4 regions of the Kitasatospora sp. NPDC036755 genome follow, and region 3 is predicted to be linked to each of the others. Evidence: riboswitches for the same ligand, from Rfam matches in the RefSeq annotation. Region 3 holds a riboswitch; each other region holds the start of a gene.
The links. A riboswitch is a leader RNA that binds a small molecule or an ion and turns the genes downstream of it on or off. The one in region 3 is predicted to bind cobalamin.
Positions count from the first base shown of each region.

Region 1: linked by a shared signal. The riboswitch ahead of metE (5-methyltetrahydropteroyltriglutamate--homocysteine S-methyltransferase) and the one ahead of AB0E96_RS34105 (HoxN/HupN/NixA family nickel/cobalt transporter) in region 3 are both predicted to bind cobalamin.
Region 2: linked by a shared signal. The riboswitch ahead of AB0E96_RS04920 (ribonucleoside-diphosphate reductase subunit alpha) and the one ahead of AB0E96_RS34105 (HoxN/HupN/NixA family nickel/cobalt transporter) in region 3 are both predicted to bind cobalamin.
Region 4: linked by a shared signal. The riboswitch ahead of AB0E96_RS06680 (prenyltransferase/squalene oxidase repeat-containing protein) and the one ahead of AB0E96_RS34105 (HoxN/HupN/NixA family nickel/cobalt transporter) in region 3 are both predicted to bind cobalamin.

Region 1 covers NZ_JBEZUT010000063.1:16,945-22,218, forward strand. The annotation lists gene AB0E96_RS12485 (MarR family transcriptional regulator) at 1-313, shown strand, start outside; gene cobF (precorrin-6A synthase (deacetylating)) at 445-1,203, opposite strand; cobalamin riboswitch at 1,351-1,508, shown strand; gene AB0E96_RS12495 (hotdog domain-containing protein) at 1,707-2,201, shown strand; cobalamin riboswitch at 2,348-2,505, shown strand; gene metE (5-methyltetrahydropteroyltriglutamate--homocysteine S-methyltransferase) at 2,683-4,998, shown strand; gene metF (methylenetetrahydrofolate reductase [NAD(P)H]) at 5,066-5,274, opposite strand, start outside.
Region 2 covers NZ_JBEZUT010000019.1:11,398-16,671, reverse strand. The annotation lists gene AB0E96_RS04930 (glycosyl hydrolase) at 1-133, shown strand, start outside; gene AB0E96_RS04925 (glycosyltransferase family 39 protein) at 130-1,794, shown strand; cobalamin riboswitch at 1,857-2,001, shown strand; gene AB0E96_RS04920 (ribonucleoside-diphosphate reductase subunit alpha) at 2,192-4,603, shown strand; gene AB0E96_RS04915 (ribonucleotide-diphosphate reductase subunit beta) at 4,603-5,274, shown strand, end outside.
Region 3 covers NZ_JBEZUT010000339.1:3,350-8,623, forward strand. The annotation lists gene AB0E96_RS34090 (AAA family ATPase) at 1-869, shown strand, start outside; gene AB0E96_RS34095 (hypothetical protein) at 921-2,594, opposite strand; gene AB0E96_RS34100 (metalloregulator ArsR/SmtB family transcription factor) at 2,674-3,057, opposite strand; cobalamin riboswitch at 3,139-3,350, shown strand; gene AB0E96_RS34105 (HoxN/HupN/NixA family nickel/cobalt transporter) at 3,381-4,496, shown strand; gene AB0E96_RS34110 (type B 50S ribosomal protein L31) at 4,607-4,855, opposite strand; gene rpmG (50S ribosomal protein L33) at 4,912-5,076, opposite strand; gene rpmB (50S ribosomal protein L28) at 5,217-5,274, shown strand, end outside.
Region 4 covers NZ_JBEZUT010000027.1:35,608-40,881, reverse strand. The annotation lists gene AB0E96_RS06690 (adenosylcobinamide amidohydrolase) at 1-547, shown strand, start outside; gene AB0E96_RS06685 (hypothetical protein) at 535-1,899, opposite strand; cobalamin riboswitch at 2,096-2,173, opposite strand; cobalamin riboswitch at 2,257-2,398, shown strand; gene AB0E96_RS06680 (prenyltransferase/squalene oxidase repeat-containing protein) at 2,578-5,274, shown strand, end outside.

The DNA of each region.
Region 1 (5,274 bases), on a different contig from region 3:
GAGCTTCAGCCGCGTCAGGGCGCTGCGCCGGCTCGCCGCCGGCCCGATCACCCTGCGGGAGCTGGCCGAGCGGCTGACCGCCGACCCGCCGTACACCACCGTCATCGTGGACGACCTGGTGCGGCGCGGCCTCGCCGAACGCATCACCAATCCGGCCGACCGGCGCTCCAAGCTGGTCCACCTCACCGAGGAGGGCGAGGCGAAGGCGGCGCTCGCCACCGGGATCCTCACCACCCCGCCGGACGCGCTGCTCGCGCTGCCGCCGGAGGACATCCACGCGCTCGACCGGGTACTGGCGAAGCTCCTGGGCTGAGGCCCCAGCCGAGGTCACGGTGAGGGGGCATGGCGGCCTTCGCCGAGAAGCGCCCGCCGGAGTTCACCGACCGCTGACGCGCCGCGCCGCCCCGCCGCCCGGGGCGGCGCACCGCGTCACGCTGCCGAGGGTCAGCCGTCCGAGCGCCGGAGCAGGTAGGTGTCCATGATCCAGCCCTTGCGCTCGCGGGACCGCTCGCGCAGCTCGCGGATCCGCGGGGCCGCCTCGGCGAGCGGCCCGGAGACGAGCACCTCGTCGGGGGTGCCGAGGTAGGCGCCGTAGTGGATCTCCAGCCCCCGGGGGTCGATCTCGGTGAAGGCGGCCCGGCCGTCGAGCATCACCACCACGTCGTCCACCCCCGCGGGGAAGCCCTCGGCCAGGCGGCGACCGGTGGTGATCTGCACCGGGCGGCCGACCCTGGTCAGCGTGGTGCGGTGCCGGGCGGCGAGCGCGGAGACGCTGCTGATGCCCGGGAGCACCTCGAACTCGAACGGCACCCCGCCACGGGTGGACACGTCCTCGACCACGGCGATGACGCTGTCGTAGAGCGCGGGGTCGCCCCAGACCAGGAAGGCGCCGCTCTCCTCCGGGCCGAGGTGCTCGGCGAACAGCCGCTCGACCAGATCGGCGCGGCGCACGCGCCAGTCGTCCACGGCGGCGGTGTACGCGGGGGTGGTGCGGTCCCGTTCCGCGTCGGGCACCTCGACCACCCGGTGCCCGGGCAGGCCGTGCTCGGCCAGCATCCGGCGGCGGAGCCTGATCAGGTCCTGCCGCTCCTCGCTCTTGTCGAGGATGAAGAAGACGTCGGTGCGACCGATCGCCTTGACCGCTTGCAGGGTCAGGTGGTCGGGGTCGCCCGCGCCGATGCCGATGACGAAGATGTGCCGCATGGGGGACATTCTGCCGTCCGCCCCGGCGTACGGCCCCGGCGGTCGTGCGTGGACCGACCGAGGAGGTGGGCGGTGGCCGTGAGCTGCGCGGATGGACGTAAGCTGGCCGGGCAGCTGGTTCACCCCGCCCGCCGGGCGGGGTGTCGCAAGAGGGAACCCGGTGGGAATCCGGGACTGCCCCGCAGCGGTGAGCGGGAGCGACCGCCGTCCTGTGCGGCGGGCCCGGACACGGGCCCGGGAGGCTACGGCCGGTAGGTGTCCGTCCCGGTCAGGCCGGGAGGGCGCGCCCGCGAGTCCGAAGACCTGCCGCTGCCCGCGTGCCGTGGTGGCCCGCGGTCCCACCACGACCCCGAGGGCGGGCCGCTGGTGCGGGTGGGCCGTATGCGCACGGCCGCCCGCTCCTTCGCGTGCCCGGCACGGGGCGCGCGACCCACGAAGGAGGGTTCCGTGCAGCGGAACGCCGACCACGACTCCCGCGGCGCCATGACGGGCGGGCCGTCGCTGTGACCAGTCCGTCCGTCCTCTCCCGCACCCCGGCCGACTCCGCGGTGACCCTCGCCCACATCATGAGCGACCACGACACCAACCTCTACGGTTCGGTGCACGGCGGCGTGATGATGAAGCTGATCGACGACGCGGCGGCCGCCGCCGCGGGCCGGCACGCCGGAGTCCCCGCGGTCACCGTCTCGGTCGAGGAGATGTCCTTCCTGGCCCCCGTCCGGGCCGGGGATCTCCTCACCGTCCGGGCCCGGGTGGAGCACGTCGGGCGGACCTCGATGGACGTGGCCGTCGTGGTGACCTCGGAGCGGTGGAACCTCACCGGGCCCGTCACCAGGGTGGCGACGGCGCAGCTGGTCTTCGTCGCGATCGACGCGGACGGGCGGCCGCACCGCGTCCCGGAGCTGGTCGTGGAGGGCTCCTCCGAGGAACGGCGCGACGGTGCGGCGCGGGAGCGGCGGACCGGCCGCACCGGGCCGGAGCGCGAGCCGGTCGAGTAGCCGTCCGGGCAGCCGTTCGGGGTGGCCGTCCGGGGCGCTCCGTCTCACGATGCAGACGGCTTTCGAGATTTCCGCCTCCGCGGTGGCGTTCTGCCCCTAAGCTGGCCACGCAGCTGGTTCGCCCCGCCCGCCAGGCGGGGTGTCGCAAGAGGGAACCCGGTGGGAATCCGGGACTGCCCCGCAGCGGTGAGTGGGAACGACCGCCGTCATACGCACTGGACCCGGGACGGGTCTGGGAAGCGACGGCCAGTAGGTGTCCGCCCCGGTTTCGACCGGGTGGGCGCGCCCGCGAGTCCGAAGACCTGCCACTGCCCGCGCGCGACCGTTCGCGTGCGGCCATCCGGTGACCTCGTGGGCGGGTCGGCGACCATACCAGGCGGAGCCGTGCACGGGCACGGGTGTCCGTCCGGTTCGTCCTCCCTTCGCGTCCTCGTGCCGCCACCGGTGCACTTGAGGATTCAGGCTCGCGAAGGAGAGTCCCTTGACAGCGAAGTCCGCAGCCGCGGCGTCCGTGGCCACCGCGTACGGCTACCCCCGGCAGGGCCGTAACCGTGAACTGAAGAAGGCGATCGAGGGCTACTGGAAGGGCACGGTCACGGCCGAGGCGCTGCTGTCGACCGCGGCCGACCTGCGCCGGACCAACTGGGCCCAGCTCGCCGGGGCGGGGGTCGGGGAGGTCCCGACCGGTGACTTCTCGTTCTACGACCACGTGCTGGACACCAGCGTGGCGGTCGGCGCGATCCCGCCGCGCCACCGGGAGGCGGTCGACGCCGACCCGCTGGACGGGTACTTCGCGATGGCGCGCGGCAACCAGGACGTCGCACCGCTCGAGATGACCAAGTGGTTCGACACCAACTACCACTACCTGGTGCCGGAGTTGGGCCCGGACACGGTGTTCGCCGCGAACCCGGCCAAGGCGGTCGGCGAGTTCGCGGAGGCCGTAGCACTCGGCCACGCCGCCCGTCCGGTGCTGGTCGGCCCGGTGACCTACCTGTTGCTGGCCAAGCCTGCCCCCGGGGTGGCCGAGGACTTCCAGCCGATCACGCTGCTGGACCGGCTGCTGCCGGTCTACGCCGAGCTGCTCGCGGCGCTCAGGGCCGAGGGGGCTGAGTGGGTGCAGCTGGACGAGCCCGCGCTGGTCCAGGACCGCACCCCGGCCGAGCTGAACACCGCCGCGCGCGCCTACCGTGAGCTCGGCGCCCTCACCGAGCGGCCCAAGCTGCTGGTCGCGAGCTACTTCGACCGGCTCGGCGAGGCACTGTCGGTGCTGGCCAAGGCCCCGGTGGAGGGCTTGGCGCTGGACTTCACCGGCCCGGCCGCCGCCAACCTGGAGGACCTGGCCGCCGTCGGCGGGCTGCCCGGCAAGCGGCTGGTCGCCGGGGTGATCGACGGGCGCAACATCTGGATCAACGACCTGGAGAAGTCGCTGTCCACGCTGGCGACCCTGCTGGGCCTCGCCGACACCGTCGACGTCGCGCCGTCCTGCTCCCTGCTGCACGTCCCGATCGACGCCGCCGCCGAACGGGAGCTGGACCCGCAGATCGCCCGCTGGCTCGCCTTCGCCCGGCAGAAGGCCGGCGAGGCGGCGCTGCTCGCCCGCGGCCTGCGCGAGGGCACCGGCGCGATCACCGCCGAGCTCGCCGCCAACCGCGCCGACCTCGCCTCCCGCGCCAACTCCCCGATCACCCACGACCCGGCGGTGCGCGCCCGGGCGGCCGCCGTCACCGCCGAGGACACCCGCCGCGCCCAGGCCTACCCGCAGCGGGCCGAGGCCCAGCGCGCCCGGCTCGGCCTTCCGCTGCTGCCGACCACCACCATCGGCTCCTTCCCGCAGACCACCGAACTGCGCACCGCCCGCGCCGACCTGACGGCCGGACGGATCGACGCCGCGGCCTACCGGGAGCGGATGGAGAGCGAGGTCCGCGAAGTCATCGCGTACCAGGAGAAGGCCGGCCTGGACGTCCTGGTACACGGCGAGCCCGAGCGCAACGACATGGTCCAGTACTTCGCCGAGCAGCTCACCGGCTACCTCGCCACCCGGCACGGCTGGGTGCAGTCGTACGGCACCCGGTACGTGCGCCCGCCGGTGCTGGCCGGCGACATCTCCCGCCCGCACCCGATGACCACCGAGTGGTTCGTCTACGCGCAGCACCTGACCGACCGCCCGGTCAAGGGCATGCTGACCGGTCCGGTCACCATGCTCGCCTGGTCCTTCGTCCGCGACGACCAGCCGCCGGCCGACACCGCCCGGCAGGTGGCCCTCGCCCTGCGCGACGAGGTCACCGACCTGGAGGCGGCCGGCGCGGCCGTGGTCCAGGTGGACGAGCCGGCCCTGCGCGAGACCCTCCCGCTGCGGGCCGCCGCCCGCCCGGCGTACCTGGACTGGGCCACCGAGGCCTTCCGGCTGGCCACCTCCGGGGTGCGGGCCGACACCCAGATCCACACCCACATGTGCTACGCCGAGTTCGGTGCGATCATGACCGCGATCGACGACCTCGACGCGGACGTCATCTCCCTGGAGGCGACCCGCTCGCACATGGAGGTGGCCGGCGAGCTGGCCGCGGCGGGCTACCCGCGCGAGGTCGGCCCGGGCGTCTGGGACATCCACTCGCCGCGCGTCCCCAGCACCGAGGAGGCCGTCTCCCTGCTGCGCGCGGGTCTGGCGGCGATCCCGGCGGAGCGGCTGTGGGTCAACCCGGACTGCGGGCTGAAGACCCGCGGCTGGACGGAGACCCGGGCCTCGCTGGAGAGCCTGGTCGGCGCGGCCCGGGTGCTGCGCGCGGAACTGGCCGGCTGACGGAGGCCGGATTCCGGGAGTCGGAGCGGGCGCGGCGAGGCCGCCGCGCCCGCTCCCGTCGGATGGCTCAGCCGGACTCGGGCAGGCCGAGGTTCTGGTAGATCTCCGTCGTGACCGTGGAGAAGTTCATGGTCATGAAATGCAGACCGGGGACCCCTTCGGACAGCAGTCGCCGGCACATCGCGGTGGCGTACTCGATTCCGATCGCCCGGACCGCCCGGGGGTCGTCCCGGTGTTCCAGCATGCGCTCGGAGAATTCCGAGGGAATGGCCGCGG
Region 2 (5,274 bases), on a different contig from region 3:
CATCGGCTTCGTCTGGTTCAACATCGTCAAACGGGCGGACTGGCGGGTCGAGGCCGTCCCGGACACCCTCGCCGCGTTCAAACAGCGCGTGTCCGACCCCCGTTACGGCTTCGACATCCGGAACCCCCGATGAGCACTGAGTCCGAGTTCCCCCCCGTCCCGACCAGCCGCTCCGCCCACGGCCCGACGGCCGGTCCGGAACCGGACCCCGCCGAGCACCGCGCGGCCGTGGCGGTGGACAACCCCGACGGCATCGAGCTGGCCCCGTACACCATCCCGCCGGTCCCCGCGATCGGCTGGGACCCGGGCAGCAGCCCCCGGCGCCGCTGGATCGCCCGCGGCCTGCTGGGCGCCGTCCTGACCGTCCAGGCCGCGCTCTCGCTGCGGCTGCTGGCCGCCGCGCACCCCGACGAGGCCGCCGCCATGGTCGCCGGCCGCCAGCAGCTGGCCCACCTGCTGCACGGCACCCCGGTCACCACCGACCTGGTCGACCGGGTGCACGGATCGCCCTGGCTCTACCCGCCGCTGGCCGGCGCCGCCGCCGACGCCAACGGCATCTGGGGCACCCGGCTGCTCAGTCTCGGCTTCGCACTGATCACCACGATGCTGCTGTACGCGCTGACCAGGCGTCTGTTCAACGAGCGGGTCGCCATCTGCGCGATCGCCGTGTACGCCGTCCTCCAGTCCACCGTCGTCGTCGGCTTCTACGCCGCGCCCGAGTCCCTCGCCGTCCTGCTGATCGCCCTCGCGGCCTGGACCACGGTGTTCACCGCCCACCGCCATCCGGCCCTGGCCCTGCTCGCCGCCCCACCCGCGGCACTGGCCTGCGCCGTGGCCTACTCCGCGGCCTTCGCCGTCCCCGCGCTGGTCGCCCTCGCGTTCGCCGCCGCCCGGCCGCACCACCGGCCCGGCCCGGCCGCCGTGCGCGCGCTGCTGTCGGCCGCCGCCACCCTCGTCCTGCTGCTCCCGTACGGCACCCTCGGCGCGGTCGCGGGGTGGTCGCCCTCGCGCGGCAACGCGCCCGGCCCGGCCGGCCCGATCCTGCTCGGCACGCTCCAGTGGGCCGGCCTGTTCACCGTCCTCGCCGTCGCCGGCACCGTCGCCTACGCGCGCCGCGAGCAGATGAACGAGCACGACGCGCCGGAGAAGGACGCCGTCCCCACCACCCGGGGGCAGCGCGCCCTGCTCGGGGCCGTCCTGACCGTCACCGCCCTGCTGATCCCCGCCGCCCACCTGTGGACCGGCACCTCCGGCGCGCTGTTCCGCCACCTCGGCTACGGCATGCTGCTCGCCGCCCCGCTCGCCGGGGTCGGCCTGACCCGGCTGGTCGGCGCCCACTTCCGCCACCCCCAGCTGGGCATCCTGGTCTGGGTCGCGCTGCTCGCGCTCGGCATGGAGCAGTCCGCCCTGCGCTACCAGAACGGGCCCGACTCCGGCCGCCTGCTGGCCGTTCTGAGGGCCCACACCGAGCCCCAGGGGCGCTATCTCACCGAGGTCGACGGCCTGGCCGAGTACTACCTCGGCAGCGTCTCCGAACCCGCGCAGTGGATCTCGACGCGGGCCGGCACGGAGTACCGCGACGGCGGCGGGGTGCAGCACCACGGGGACGACGGCAGTGTGGCCGCGATCCGGGACGGCTGGTTCACCATGGTCGTCCTGGACAGCACCGCGCCGAGGGGCACCGACCGGGCCCTGAGCGAGGCCCTGGCCGCCGCCGGACACTACCGGCTGGTCGCCCAGTTCACCTCGCCGACCGGTGATTCGAGCACGTACAAGGTCTATCTCAAGCACTGACCGGCTGTCCGGCCCACGCACACCCGCGACACGACAGGCACAACATATGGTGCCGCCACAGTCTGGCGGCACTACATGTATGCTCGCTTCTGCTGTCGATGCAGGGGAACCCGGTGCGAATCCGGGACTGCCCCGCAGCGGTGAGCGGGCGGCTCCAGCAGCCGCACCCCGCGAGTCCGAGTACCTGCCGACGGCGTGCGCCACGGCCCTCCCGCAGAGGCCGCGCCGGCACGAGCAGTACCCCTCCGGGCCTCGCGGGCGGGCCGGGGAGTCACCTCGCGCGACGCTTTTTGCGTTCGCGCCGTGCTCCCCTGCCCAGATCGGCCCGGTGGCCCCCGAGCACCGCCGCCGATCGCCGCCAGGAGAGAGCGCCTTGACCACCGCTGCCTCAGCCACCCTGCCCGCCCAGGGCTCCGGTACCGCCTTCACCGACCCGACGGTCTCCGACCCCGGGGGCGCGCTGCTGCGGCTGCTCACCGACCGCAGCACCGACCTCACCGAGGTCGACCCCGGCCATGTCGCCGCCGCCGCACTGCGCGGCCGCCACGCCGGCTCGGACTTCGCCGAGCTGCGCGGGCTGGCCGTGGACGCCGCCGCGTCGATGATCGCCGAGGACCCCCAGTACTCGAAGCTGGCCGCCCGCCTGCTCGCGCTGGAGATCGTCGACGAGGCGAACAGCCAGGGCTCGGTGTCCTTCTCCGCCTCGATCGCCGTCGGCCACGCCGAGGGCCTGATCGGCGACACCACCGCCGCGTTCGTCGCCAAGCACGCCGCCGCCCTGGACGCGCTGATCGACCCCTCGGGCGACGACCGCTTCGAGTACTTCGGCCTGCGCACCGTGCAGTCCCGCTACCTGCTGCGCCACCCGATCACCCGCAAGGTGATCGAGACCCCGCAGCACTTCCTGCTCCGCGTCGCCTGCGGCCTGGCGGTCGGCGACAGCGAGCAGTCGGTGCGCGAGGTGGCCGAGCTGTACGGCCTGATGAGCCGCCTGGAGTACCTGACCTCCTCGCCGACGCTCTTCAACTCCGGCACCCGCCACCCGCAGATGTCGAGCTGCTACCTGCTCGACTCGCCGCTGGACAACCTGGACTCGATCTACAACCGCTACGCGCAGATCGCCCGCCTGTCCAAGCACGCCGGCGGCATCGGCCTGTCCTACTCGCGCATCCGCTCGCGCGGCAGCCTGATCCGCGGCACCAACGGCAAGTCCAACGGCATCGTGCCGTTCCTGCGCACCCTCGACTCCTCGGTCGCCGCCGTCAACCAGGGCGGCCGCCGCAAGGGCGCGGCCTGCGTCTACCTGGAGACCTGGCACGCCGACATCGAGGAGTTCCTGGAGCTCCGCGACAACACCGGTGAAGAGGCGCGCCGCACCCACAACCTCAACCTGGCCCACTGGATCCCGGACGAGTTCATGCGCCGGGTCAACGCCAACCAGGACTGGTCGCTGTTCTCCCCGGCCGACGTGCCCGAGCTGGTCGACCTGTGGGGCGCCGACTTCGACGAGGCCTACCGCAAGGCCGAGCTGGCCGGCAAGGCCGTCCGCACCATCCCGGCGCAGACCCTGTACGCCCGCATGATGCGCACCCTGGCACAGACCGGCAACGGCTGGATGACCTTCAAGGACGCCTCCAACCGCGCCGCCAACCAGACCGCCCTGCCGGGCCGCACCGTGCACTCCTCCAACCTGTGCACGGAGATCCTGGAGGTCACGGACGACTCCGAGACCGCCGTCTGCAACCTGGGCTCGGTCAACCTGGGCGCCCACGTCGCCCCGGGCGCCACGGCCGCCGACCTGATCGGCGCCATGGACTGGGAGCGGCTGGACGCCACCGTGCGCACCGCCGTCACCTTCCTCGACCGCGTGGTGGACATCAACTTCTACCCGACCACCGAGGCGGGCACCTCCAACTCCCGCTGGCGGCCGGTCGGCCTCGGCGTGATGGGCCTCCAGGACGTCTTCTTCCAGCTGCGGATCGACTTCGACTCCGCCGAGGCGAAGGTCCTCTCCACCCTCATCGCCGAGCGCATCATGCTCACCGCCTACGAGCGCTCCGCCGACCTGGCCGAGCAGCTCGGCCGCCACGAGGCGTACGGCGAGACCCGCGCCGCCCGCGGCGAGCTGCACATCGACCACTTCCCGACGGCCGCCCCGCAGTGGGCCGACCGCTGGACGGCGCTGCGCGCCCGGATCGCCGAGACCGGCCTGCGCAACTCGCTGCTGCTGGCCATCGCGCCGACCGCGACCATCGCCTCCATCGCCGGCGTCTACGAGTGCATCGAGCCGCAGGTGTCCAACCTGTTCAAGCGCGAGACGCTGTCCGGCGAGTTCCTCCAGGTCAACCCGTACCTGGTGCGCGAGCTCAAGGAGCTCGGCGTCTGGGACCAGCAGACCCGCGACGCCCTGCGCGACGCCAACGGCTCCGTCCAGGAGCTCAACTGGCTGCCCGCCGAGGTGCGTTCGCTGTACCGCACCGCGTGGGAGCTGCCGCAGCGCGCGCTGATCGACCTGGCCGCGGCCCGCATGCCGTACCTGGACCAGAGCCAGTCCCTGAACCTGTTCATGGCGGCGCCGACCATCGGCAAGCTCAGCTCGATGTACGCCTACGCGTGGAAGGTCGGTCTGAAGACCACCTACTACCTGCGTTCGCGCCCGGCCACCCGCATCGCCCAGGCCGCGTCCGGCACCGCCCGTGCCGCCGCGCCGGCGCCGGTGCCCGTGAACACCCCCTCCCTCACCCCGGAGCAGGAAGCCGCCATCGCCTGCTCCCTGGAGAACCCCGAGTCCTGCGAGGCCTGCCAGTAATGTCCGACGACCGCCAGAAGATGCTGCTCGACCCCGGCTTCGAGCTGACCCTGCGCCCGATGCGCTACCCGTCGTTCTACGACCGGTACCGGGACGCCATCAAGAACACCTGGACCGTCGAGGAGGTGGACCTGCACTCCGACGTCGCCGACCTGGCGAAGCTCAGCGAGGGCGAGCGCCACCTCATCGGGCGACTGGTCGCGTTCTTCGCCACCGGTGACTCGATCGTCTCCAACAACGTGGTGCTGAGCCTCTACAAGCACATCAACTCCCCGGAGGCGCGGCTGTACCTGTCGCGCCAGCTGTTCGAGGAGGCCGTGCACGTCCAGTTCTACCTGACGCTGCTCGACACGTACCTGCCCGACCCGGAGGACCGCAACGCGGCCTTCGCCGCGGTGGAGAACATCCCCTCCATCCGCCAGAAGGCGCAGTTCTGCTTCAAGTACATGAACGCGGTCGACCACATCGAGTCGCTGCAGACCAAGGAGGACCGCCGCGCGTTCCTCCTGAACCTGATCTGCTTCGCGGCCTGTGTGGAAGGTCTCTTCTTCTACGGCGCGTTCGCCTACGTGTACTGGTTCCGCAGCCGCGGCCTGCTGCACGGCCTGGCGACCGGCACCAACTGGGTGTTCCGCGACGAGTCCATGCACATGGACTTCGCGATGTCGGTG
Region 3 (5,274 bases):
CGTCGCTCGCGGACCGGACGATGGCCCCAAAGCGCCTGCGCCTGCAGGCCCCGAGCGGCGGCGAACTGCCCGGCTTCCCCTCCGAGACCGCGGCCCTGGAGTGGCTGTACGCCGAACGGGCCAACTTCCGCGCGGTGGTGGAGGAAGCGGCCAGGCAGGGGTGGCACGGCGAGGTGTGGCGGCTCTGCGAGTCGCTCTGGCTGCTGTACCACGACCGGAAGCTCTACCAGGACTGGATCGCCACCCACCGGCTCGGCATCGAGTCGGCGCAGTGGGACAACCGGCCGGACGCCGTGGTCCGGATGCGCAACCAGCTCGCCCGCGCCCATCTCGACCGCAAGGAATTCCCGCTCGCCGCCGAGCAGTTGGCGCTGGCCACCGAGCAGGTGCCGCTGGTGGCCGACCGTCAGGTGGTCGGGGTGCTCTACGAGACCGACGGCCTGTTCTGCCTGGCCGACGGCCGTCCGGCGGACGCGGTGGAGCGGTTCACCCTGGCCCTGGCGGAGAACCGCGGGGACGAGCACGGCGAGATCGTCCAGAGCTACCACCTCGCGCAGGCGCTGATCGCCGACGGCCGCGCGGAGCAGGCGCTGACCCTGTTGGCGGGGGCCACCGCCCTGGCCGAGGACACCGGGGACAACGACATGCTGATGAAGCTGCCGCTGGTCCGGGCCCGGGCGCACCGGGCGCTCGGACAGCTGGACCTCGCCGTCGCCCAGGCCGAGGACTGCGCCCGGCGGGCCGAGGAGCGCAGCCAGTACGCGAAGGAGGCGCAGGCCCACACCCTGCTCGTCGCCCTCGCCGAGGAGTCGGCGAACGAGGAGCTGGCGGAGCGCAGCCGCGAACGGCTGCGGCAGCTGGCCGAGTAGGGCCCGGCGCCGGGGCTGCGGCGCGCCCGGGGACGAGCGGCAGGGCGGGCCCTACGGTCCGGTGCGGAAGGACACCCGGGTGCGGTGCTCGCCGGTGCGGACGGTCAGTCCGTGCGCGGGCAGGCCGGCCTGGTCGCCGCCGTCGGCGAGCCAGCAGGCCACGGCGGAGCCGAGCAGCAGCGGGTCGACGGCGAGGTCGGAGTCTCCCCAGCCCGGTTCGGCGCGGGCCTCCAGGAGCAGACCGGTGCGCAGCCGGAGCAGGTGGCGGGCCGGGCCGAGGGCGGCCACCGCGACGGTCAGGCCGGGGAGTTCGGCGGCGCGGTCGGCGAGCCAGCGGGCGGCGGGGAGTTCGGCGTGGGCCTCGGTGCGGGCCAGGACCTCGGCGGTGTAGCGCAGGGCGTCGCCCGGGTGGTCGTCGGTGAGGGCGTGGAAGCCGCGCGGGGTGTGGTCCTTCGGGTCGAAGGGGTAGCGCCGCAGGCTGACTTCGGTGCCCTCGCTCCTGCCCTCGACGTCGTACGCGGTGGGCCGCTCGGTGGCCGGGGGGTGCGGAACGGGCCTGGGGTAGGGCGGCAGGGTCGGCTCGTCCCCGGGTTCGTCCAGTCCGTCGAGGAAGGAGTAGAGCAGCGGGCGCAGCAGCCGGGCGGACTCGCCGCGGTGCGCGAGTGACCGGTCGGTGATGGAGCTGAGGTCGGCGGGCTCCTCGGTCAGGGCCCGTTCGACCTGGGCGGCGAGGTCGCCGTCGGGGTCGAGGGCGGGCGCGGCCTGGCCGAAGGCGTAGCTGGGGGAGCGCGGGTCGAGTTCGGCGGCGCCGGTGGCGACGAGCAGGGTGCGCCGGTTCAGGGCGGCGCCGTAGAAGGTGACGGAGCCGTGGTCGCCGATCACGCAGTCGGCGGCGACGAGTGCGGCCTGCCAGCCCTGGTGGGGCGGGATCAGGCGCAGGCCCATCCGGCAGGCGGCGTCGAGCAGCGCCTCGGGGTCGTGGCGGCTCCACACGTTGGGGTGCAGGACGACGGCCACCGTGTACTCGTCGGCGGGGAGTTGGCGGACCAGCCGCTGGGGCAGGTCGGGGCGGCGGCCGAAGGAGGAGTGCGCGCTCCAGGTGGAGCTGAGGACGACGAGCCGTCGGCTGCCGGTGGCGCCGAGCGCGGCACGGTAGCCGTCGCGGGAGCGTCGGCTGCCGAGCATCCGGTCGAAGCACGGGTCGCCGACGACCCGGGCGACGTCCAGGGCCTCGGGGCAGGAGATCCGCAGGCGGTCCAGCTGTTCGGGGTGGGAGAGGCCGAGGACGTCCACGAACACCCTTCCGCGGTGGGTGAGTTCGTTGCGGGACAGGCCGGCGGCGCTGACCGTGTCGCCGGTGGACTCGGTGACCAGTCGGTTGTAGCCGGCGCCGTGCGGGAGGACGACGAGGCGGGCGTCCAGGCGGTGCATGGAGGAGTGGACGGCGCAGGAGACGGCCAGGTCGAAGCGGAGGCGGACGGCCTCCTCCCAGTCCAGCACGGTGAAGCCGGGCAGGCCGTGCAGGTACTCGTCCAGGGCGCGGTCGGCGAAGGCGGAACCGGGGTTGACGGTGAAGTACCGCTCGACGCCCTCCGGGCTCAGCAGGCTGAGGACGTCCAGGACCCGGGTCGCCGAGGTGAGGGTGCGGGCGACCGCCAGCACGCGGGCCTTGACCGGTTCGGTGTTCCAGCGGTCGGCGGGCCAGGCGTGGGGGTGGGACGGCACATCATGATCGTACTGGCCGGGGCGGCGTCCGGCGCGTCCTTCCGGGGAAGGACGCGCTCCGGGGTGGGCCGAGCCGGGGTCAGCCCGTGGCCGCGCCGGGCTCGTGGTGCTCGGCGGCGGCGCACTCGTCGAGGATGGGGCGCATGGACTCGTCCACGAGCCGGTAGCGCACCACTCGTCCGTCCCGGTCGCCGGTGACCACGCCGGCCGTGCGGAGCAGCCGCAGGGCCTGGGAGACGGCGGGGTCGCGCATGCCGGTGGCCACCGCGAGGTCGGTGACGGCGAGGGGGCCGGCCCGGTGGAGGGCGAGCAGCAGGGCGAGCCGTCCGGGGTCGGCGAGCAGCGAGAAGCGCTCCGCCCAGGACCGGACGTGTGCCGGGTCGCCGATCGCGGCGATGGCTTCGCAGACCCGGTGCCCGTCGATGGTGCGGTGGCCCGCGCGGTCGGCCGGTACGAGATGCATGCGGACATTCTCGCAGGCGGCGGCCTGTGATCCTGGACACCTGCGCAGGTGCGCAACCTTGCACGGGTCGGGGCGCGGCCCTACGGTGTTCCCCGCCGTGGTGCTCGGGAAGACCGGTGACGGACCCTCAGGGGTCCCAGCCCGGAGCGGCCCTCGCCACTGTGATCGGGTCGTTCCTCCGCATGCGGAGGAGCGTCGTCCGTCCCCACGAAGCCACTGGGCGCCCCACGCCCGGGAAGGCGGGTACGGGTGTCCCGTAAGCCAGGAGACCGGCCACGGCATCTCACGAGGTTTTCCACGAGGTGCTGGAGCGTGATCCGCAGATGACCCTGCCCGAAACCGTTGCCGACGGGCCGAACACGGCCCCTTCCGCACTGCCCGCCTTCAAGTGGCGGCGCGAGGACACCGTCCGTACGGCGGGGCTGATGGCGGTGATCGTGGCCATGCACGTGGTGGCCTTCGGCACGCTGATCTTCCTGGTCGCGCCCGAGAGGTACGCGGTCGGTACCCAGGTCTTCGGGGTGGGCCTGGGCATCACCGCGTACACCCTCGGCATGCGGCACGCCTTCGACGCCGACCACATCGCGGTGATCGACAACACCACCCGCAAGCTGATGGCGGACGGCAAGCGGCCGGTCTCGGTGGGCTTCTGGTTCGCCCTCGGGCACTCCTCGATGGTGGTGCTGATGGCCGCCCTGGTGGCGGGCGGCGCGCAGCTGGCGAACACCCTGATGGACGACGAGTCGCCCACCCACAAGTGGCTCGGCGTGGTCGGTACGACGGCTTCCGGTGCCTTCCTCTACCTGATCGGCGCGCTGAACCTGGCGGCGCTGCTCGGCATCCTCAAGGTGTTCCGCTCGATGAGGGCCGGGAAGTTCGACGAGAAGGAGCTGGAGGCGCACCTCGACTCGCGCGGCTTCATGGCCCGGGTGCTGAACCGGGCGACCCGCTCGATCACCCGGCCGGGGCAGATGTTCCCGGTGGGCATGGTGCTGGGCCTGGGCTTCGACACCGCGACCGAGGTCACCCTGATGGTGATGGCCGGCTCGGGTGCGGCCTCCGGGCTGCCCTGGTACGCGATCGTCTGCCTGCCGCTGCTGTTCGCGGCCGGGATGAGCCTGTTCGACACCCTGGACGGGACGTTCATGAACTTCGCGTACCAGTGGGCCTTCGCCAACCCGGTGCGGAAGGTGTACTACAACCTGACCATCACGGGTCTGTCGATCGCGGTGGCCTTCATCATCGGCACCATCGAGCTGGTCGGGGTGCTGCACGAGAAGCTCGACCTGACGGACCCGGTCACCGGGTTCATCGCGGACATCTCGCTGGACAACGTCGGCTACGCCATCGCCGGGCTGTTCGTGGTCGTCTGGGTGATCGCCATCGGCTACTGGAAGCTCGCCCGGGTCGAGAAGCGCTGGACGCCCGGGAACCCGTGACCCGGGCGGCCGCCGGTGGGCCCGACCGGCCCGGTGCCGCCGCCGCGCCGCAGGCACGCCGAGACGGCGCCTCCCCGGACGGGGGGAGGCGCCGTCGGCGTTCTCCGGGGTCAGTGCCGGTCGCCGTAGCGGCGGCGGAACTGCTCGACCCGGCCGGCGGTGTCCAGCACCCGGGACTGGCCGGTGTAGAAGGGGTGGCTCGCCGAGGAGATCTCGACGTCGATCACCGGGTAGGTGTTGCCGTCCTCCCACTCGACGGTGCGGTCGCCGGTGGCGGTCGACCGGGTGAGGAAGGCGAGGCCGCCGACCTTGTCGCGGAAGACGACCGGGCGGTACCTGGGGTGGATTCCGGACTTCATGAGGGGCTCCTCTCGGGTCGGGCTTGGGTGGTCGGACCGGTCGGACCGGCCGGGGGTCAGCGCTCCTCGCGGAAGTCGACGTGCCGGCCCGCGGCCGGGTCGTACTTGCGCAGGACCATCCGGTCCGGGTCGTTGCGGCGGTTCTTGCGGGTCACGTACGTGTAGCCGGTGCCGGCGGTGGAGCGGAGCTTGATCACCGGGCGCAGTTCGCTGCGGGCCATCGGGTGTCCTCCTGGGCTCTGGGGTGTCGGTTCCCGGGTCTCGGGCCGGGTGCTGGGAACCGTACACCGAAATGGATGTCATTTTCATCTGGTGTAACGTGAGCCCGGTCCCGCCCATTCCCGGACGCCAGGGAGCACCCATGTCCGCCCACTGCCAACTCACCGGGCGCCGTCCCGGCTTCGGCAACGCGATCTCGC
Region 4 (5,274 bases), on a different contig from region 3:
GGCGGAGCTGGCTGCCGCGGAGCGGCTGCGGGGCGCCGGGGCGGGGCTGATGACCGCCGCCCAGGTGGACGACTTCACCTGGGCGTGCGACGGCGGGGCCTCGGCGGTGGTCACGACGGGGATCGGCGTGCCGATCTGGGCCGCCGGGCCCGAAACCGCCCCGGCTCACGCGTACGTGCCGGGTACGATCAACATCCTCGTCGTCGTCCCGGCGGCGGTGTCCGACGCGGGCCTGGTGAACCTGCTCGCCACGGCCACGGAGGCGAAGGTCCAGGCCCTGCTGGACGCCGGCTACGACTGCTCCGGGACGCCCTCCGACGCGGTGTGCGTCGCGGTACGGCGCACCGGCGCGGGGGAGAAGCCGGAGCCGTTTGGTGGCCCGCGCTCGCTGCGGGGCGCACGGGTGGCGCGCGCGGTCCACGCGGCGGTGCGCGCGGGGGCCGAGAGGGACCGCGCGCGCCGGGCGCGGGGGCCCGCACCCGAGCACGCACGGCCGACGCAGGACTGCCGCCGCAGCGTCGTCCTGCCGGTGGATCAGCTGCCGTAGCGCAGCGAGACGGTGTCGCCGAGGTGGACGGTGGTGGCCCGGGTGGCGGCGGCCTCGATGGCGCCGTCGAGGCCGACCTTCCAGGTGGAGGAGCCGCTGTTCGCGGTGCCGTTGAGCGCGGTGACGGTGCCGCCTCCGGTGGCCGGGGTGACGGAGGTGACGCAGCCGCTCGGAGTGGCGGTGGCTGCCGCGTCGAGGACGTCGCCGAGGGTCGTGGTGGTGCCGGTGGGGGCGAGGGTGACGGCGCAGACCTTGAGGCTGCCGGTGCCGTCGTCGACGACCAGGGCGAGCTTCGCGGCGGTACCCGTGGTGAAGTCGGTGGTGGCGGACCAGGCGGGTTCGCCCGCGCTGGTCGGCGCCGGCGGGGTGGCGGTGAACCCGGCGCCGGCGACGGCGCGCAGGCCGTCGACGGAGGCGTACGGCGACGGGGAGGTGTCGGTGGGCAGGTACTTGAAGCCGCCGCCGGGCTTGAACTGCTGGGCGATGAGGAAGTCGAGCGGGGTCTTGCCGGTGCCGCTGGTGAAGTCGGTGCCCTGGGGGTTGATGCCGCAGGCGTTGAGGCCGGACACGGCCCAGCCGTTGGAGTCGGTGTTGACGCCGAACATGGCGTTGAAGGCGCCGGAGGAGGCGAGCTTGCCCTTGAGGAAGTTCTTCGCGGCCACGATCGCGGCGTCGGTGTTCGGGACGCCGCCGACACACAGCGAGGCGATGGCGGCGCCGGTCATGTCGATGTCGCTGCCCTGGGCGAGCGCGGTCGGGTCGCCGGCGGCCTTGCTGTAGTTCCAGCCGCCGTCGTTGTGCTGGTTGGCGCGCACGGTCGCGACCGAGGCGTTCAGCAGGGACTGCGGGACGCGTTGTCCGCCGCTCTGGGTCTTGGCACCGCCGAGGGCGAGCAGACCGAAGACTGTCCCGTTGAAGTTCGCGGACGGGCCGTAGTAGCCGGGTTCGGCGGTCTGCCAGTAGGCGGCGAGGTCGGCCACGAGGTTGCGGCCCGGGCCGATCCGTGCAGGGTCGATGCCGGCCGCGTAGGAGTTGAGGATGCCGCGTTCGTAGTCCGTCACCACGGGCGAGGCGCTGGGCCAAGTGGGGGCGGCGAGCTGGTTGCGGTAGACGAGGCGGGCGTTCTTGCTGGTGTCACCGCCGGGGGTCACGTCCGCGGAGGCGGTCCCGGCGGCGGCGAGCGCGCTGAAGGCCCACTCGTTGGAGAGCCCGCCGCCGGTGACGTAGCTGCCGTCGGCGGCCTGGAGGGACTTGAGGTACGTCACGCCGGTGCTCTTGGAGGTGGCTATCTGACTCGGCGAGGCGGTGGCGTGCGCAGGGACGGCCGACAGGAGGAGGGCGCCGGCGGCCATGGAGACGGTCGCCGCGGAGGCGAGACGTGAGGAGATGAGGCGCGAGTGCGCGGGAACGGACACGGAACGGGCTCCTTGGGGTGACGGGCGCGCCGGTCCTGCCCCGGGCGCCGGCACTCGTTCGGGGAGCGCGCGGTGGGGGCGGCGGCCGCCCGGATCGCGTGGGCTGGCTGGTGCTGGTGCTGCACGACCGCGCGGGCATTCGGGCTCGGGACCGGTGCAACCACCGCCCCACACCGCTGCGCGTCAGCTCCGGATTCGCACCGGATTCCCCCGCTCGGCCACCGCGGACGTTACCGCACCCGTGAACGGATCTACGGGGTGGCGAAAGTGACATGACGACTCGTTGACGACGACTTCGAGCGCGTGGTGTGATGAACCGCTTTTTCATCCTCGGCAGTCAGGGGAAGCCGGTCCGATTCCGGCGCTGACCCGCAACCGTAGACCCGCCCGCAAGGGCCGGTGAGCCGGAATGCCTGCGCCGGGGCCTTGTTCAGGAGTACATGCGTCGTCGTGGACTACGACGCGGTCACGACGGTCCCCGTACCGGGGAGAGCCGTCGGCTGCGCCGTGGGACCCCGACAACCGATCGGGGAGTCGCCGGTGAGGGTCAGCAGCAGTCCTACGCGTCACAGAAGCAGAGAGCTGGGCTCGCTTCTGGTCACCACGGCCGTCGCAGTGGCCGCCTGCGGAACGGTCCTGCTCGGCCACCCCGGCAGCGCGGCAGCCGACCCGATCGAGCAGTGCACGGCGACGACGGGCGCGATCGTCGCCGTCGACTTCGGCCACTGGGGCGGCGGGGTCGTCCGCGGCTGCGACGCCCACCCGACGACCGGGATGAACCTGCTGCACAACGCCGGTTTCACCACGACCGGGACCGAGCACGACGGGCCCGCCTTCATCTGCCGGCTCGGCACCGGGACCTTCAACGGCGGCGTCCAGTACCCCACTCCGGCCGAGGAACCGTGCGTCAACACCCCGCAGGCCACCGCGTACTGGTCGTACTGGATCGCCGCACCCGGCCAACAGACCTGGTCCTACAGTCAGTTCGGCGCCGGCACGCAGCAGCCCAAGCCCGGCGAGGTCGAGGCCTGGGTGTACGGCGGCACCGACATCGGCGGCACCAGCGGGGCACCGAGCTTCACCCCGGACTCGGTCCGCGCCAAGAACGGTGGCTCCTCGGCGTCCCCTTCGCCTTCCTCCTCCCCCTCGGCTACCCCGACCCCGACCGCGAGCCCCACCGGGCCCTCCGCAACCGGCAACCCGGCCGCGGCCGCGGCCTGGCTGGCCGGTCAGCTGGTCGGCGGCGACCACATGGAGAACTGGGCCGCCCCGGGGCCGGACTACCCCCGGACCGCCCTCACCGCCGTCGCGCTCGCCGCCGCCGGGACGCAGGACCCGGCGCTGCGCAAGGTCGTCGGCTTCCTCGTCGACCACACCGACGCGTTCCTGTACCCCGACGGCCCCACCGGCGCGCCCGACACGAGGGCCGCCACCCTCCTGGCTCTCGTCGCGGAGAGCACCGGCCGCGACCCGCGCACCTTCGGCGGGCGGGACCTGCTCGCCGCGCTCACCGACCACGTCTGCACGGCAGCCGGGGAGAACGGCAAGTGCACCGCCGCCGGGGACTTCCTCGGTGCGGCCTCGCCCTGGGTCCAGTCCCTGGGCATCATCGCCCTCCAGCGCGCCGGCGTCACGCCGCCCGCCCCGGCACTCGCCCGCTTCACGGCCTTCCAGTGCGCCGACGGCGGCATGGCCGGCTCGATGATCGTCGCCGGTGACCACTGCGAATCCGACCCGCTCACCACCGCGGCCGCCGCCCTCGCCCTGCGCACGGCCCCCGGCTACGAGGCAACCGCCAAGAAGGCCACCGACCAGCTCGCGGCGAGCCAGCAGCCCGACGGCTCCCTCCTCCCGTACGCCGGCGCACCCGGCGACACCACCAGCACCGCGAGCGCCGCCCAGGCCTTCCAGGCCACCGGCCAGGGCGCCCGCTGGGCCGCCGCCACCGCCTGGCTCGCCGCCCGCCAGAACAAGGACGGCGGCTTCGGCCCCGACGCGTTCACGCCGGACCCGGACGCCGCCGCCACCGAACAGGCCATCCTGGCCCTGACCGGAACCGACCTCACCTGCGTCCGGCACAACCCCGACGGCGCCACCCCGACGCCCACCCCGCCCGTCGGCAGGAAGCCCGACGCCGCCAAGGGCAGCGCCTACCTCACCGACCCGGCACGGCTGATCGCCGGCCACTACTACGAGGGCTTCCCGGCGTTCGCCGACTTCGGCCTCACCATCGACGGCGCCTACGCCCTCGCCGCCACCGGCACCGACGACGCCGCGCTGCGCCGGATCGTCGACTTCCTGGACCAGCAGGGCAAGGACGCGAGCGACCGTACCGTCAACGACTGGACCGCCATCGGAACCGAGTACGCCGGCGGTGGCTCGATCGGCAAGGAAGCGCTGCTCGCCGAGGTCGTCGGCCGGGACCCGCGGAACTTCGGCGGCCACGACCTGATCGCCGCCCTCGCGGCGATGGTGTGCACCAAGGCCGACGCGAACACCGGCTGCGACGCCCCGGGCAACTACGCCTACGCCACCTCGGTCTTCTCCCAGGCGCTCGCCGTCATGGCCCAGCTCCGGGCCGGTGAGTCGGCCGGCGCGGCCCCCGCCATCGCCTACCTGAAGGGCCTCCAGCACGCGGACGGCTCCTGGCCGAGCCTGATCCCCGCCACCGGCGACTCCGACGTGGACAGCACCGCGATGGCGGTCATGGCCCTGGCCCTGGTCCCGGGCGAGGACGCCGCGCTGGCGGTCGACAAGGGGCTCGGCTGGCTCGCCGCGCGGCAGCTGCCGGACGGGGGCTTCCCCGGCGCGGCCGGTGACTCGACCAACTCGGCCGCCCTGGCCGTACAGGGCATGACGCTGCGCAAGAACACCTACGACGGTCAGATCGCCAAGGCACTCGACTTCCTCGCCGGGCAGCAGAACGGCGACGGCGGGTTCAACGTCGCCTCCGGCGGACAGCAGGGTTCGGACGTCCGGGCCTCCACGCAGGTGCTGGGCGGTGCTACCGGGATCTCCTTCGGGACGCTGACCCGCTCCCTCGGAGGTACGCCGACGCCGACCCCCACGGGGACTCCGACGCAGATGCCCACGGGGACGCCGACCGGCACGCCTACGGGCACCGCGAGCGCAACCGGCACGCCGACCCCGACGGGCACCGGCACGCCGTCGGCGACGACGTCCCCCACCTCCGTCGCGTCCGATCCCGGTGACGGCTCGACCACCCGTCCGTCCGACGCCCCGCTCGTCGGTGAACCGGTCGGCGGTGGCGTGCCTGCCGGGACCGGGCAGTCCGGTACCGGCGGCCTCGCG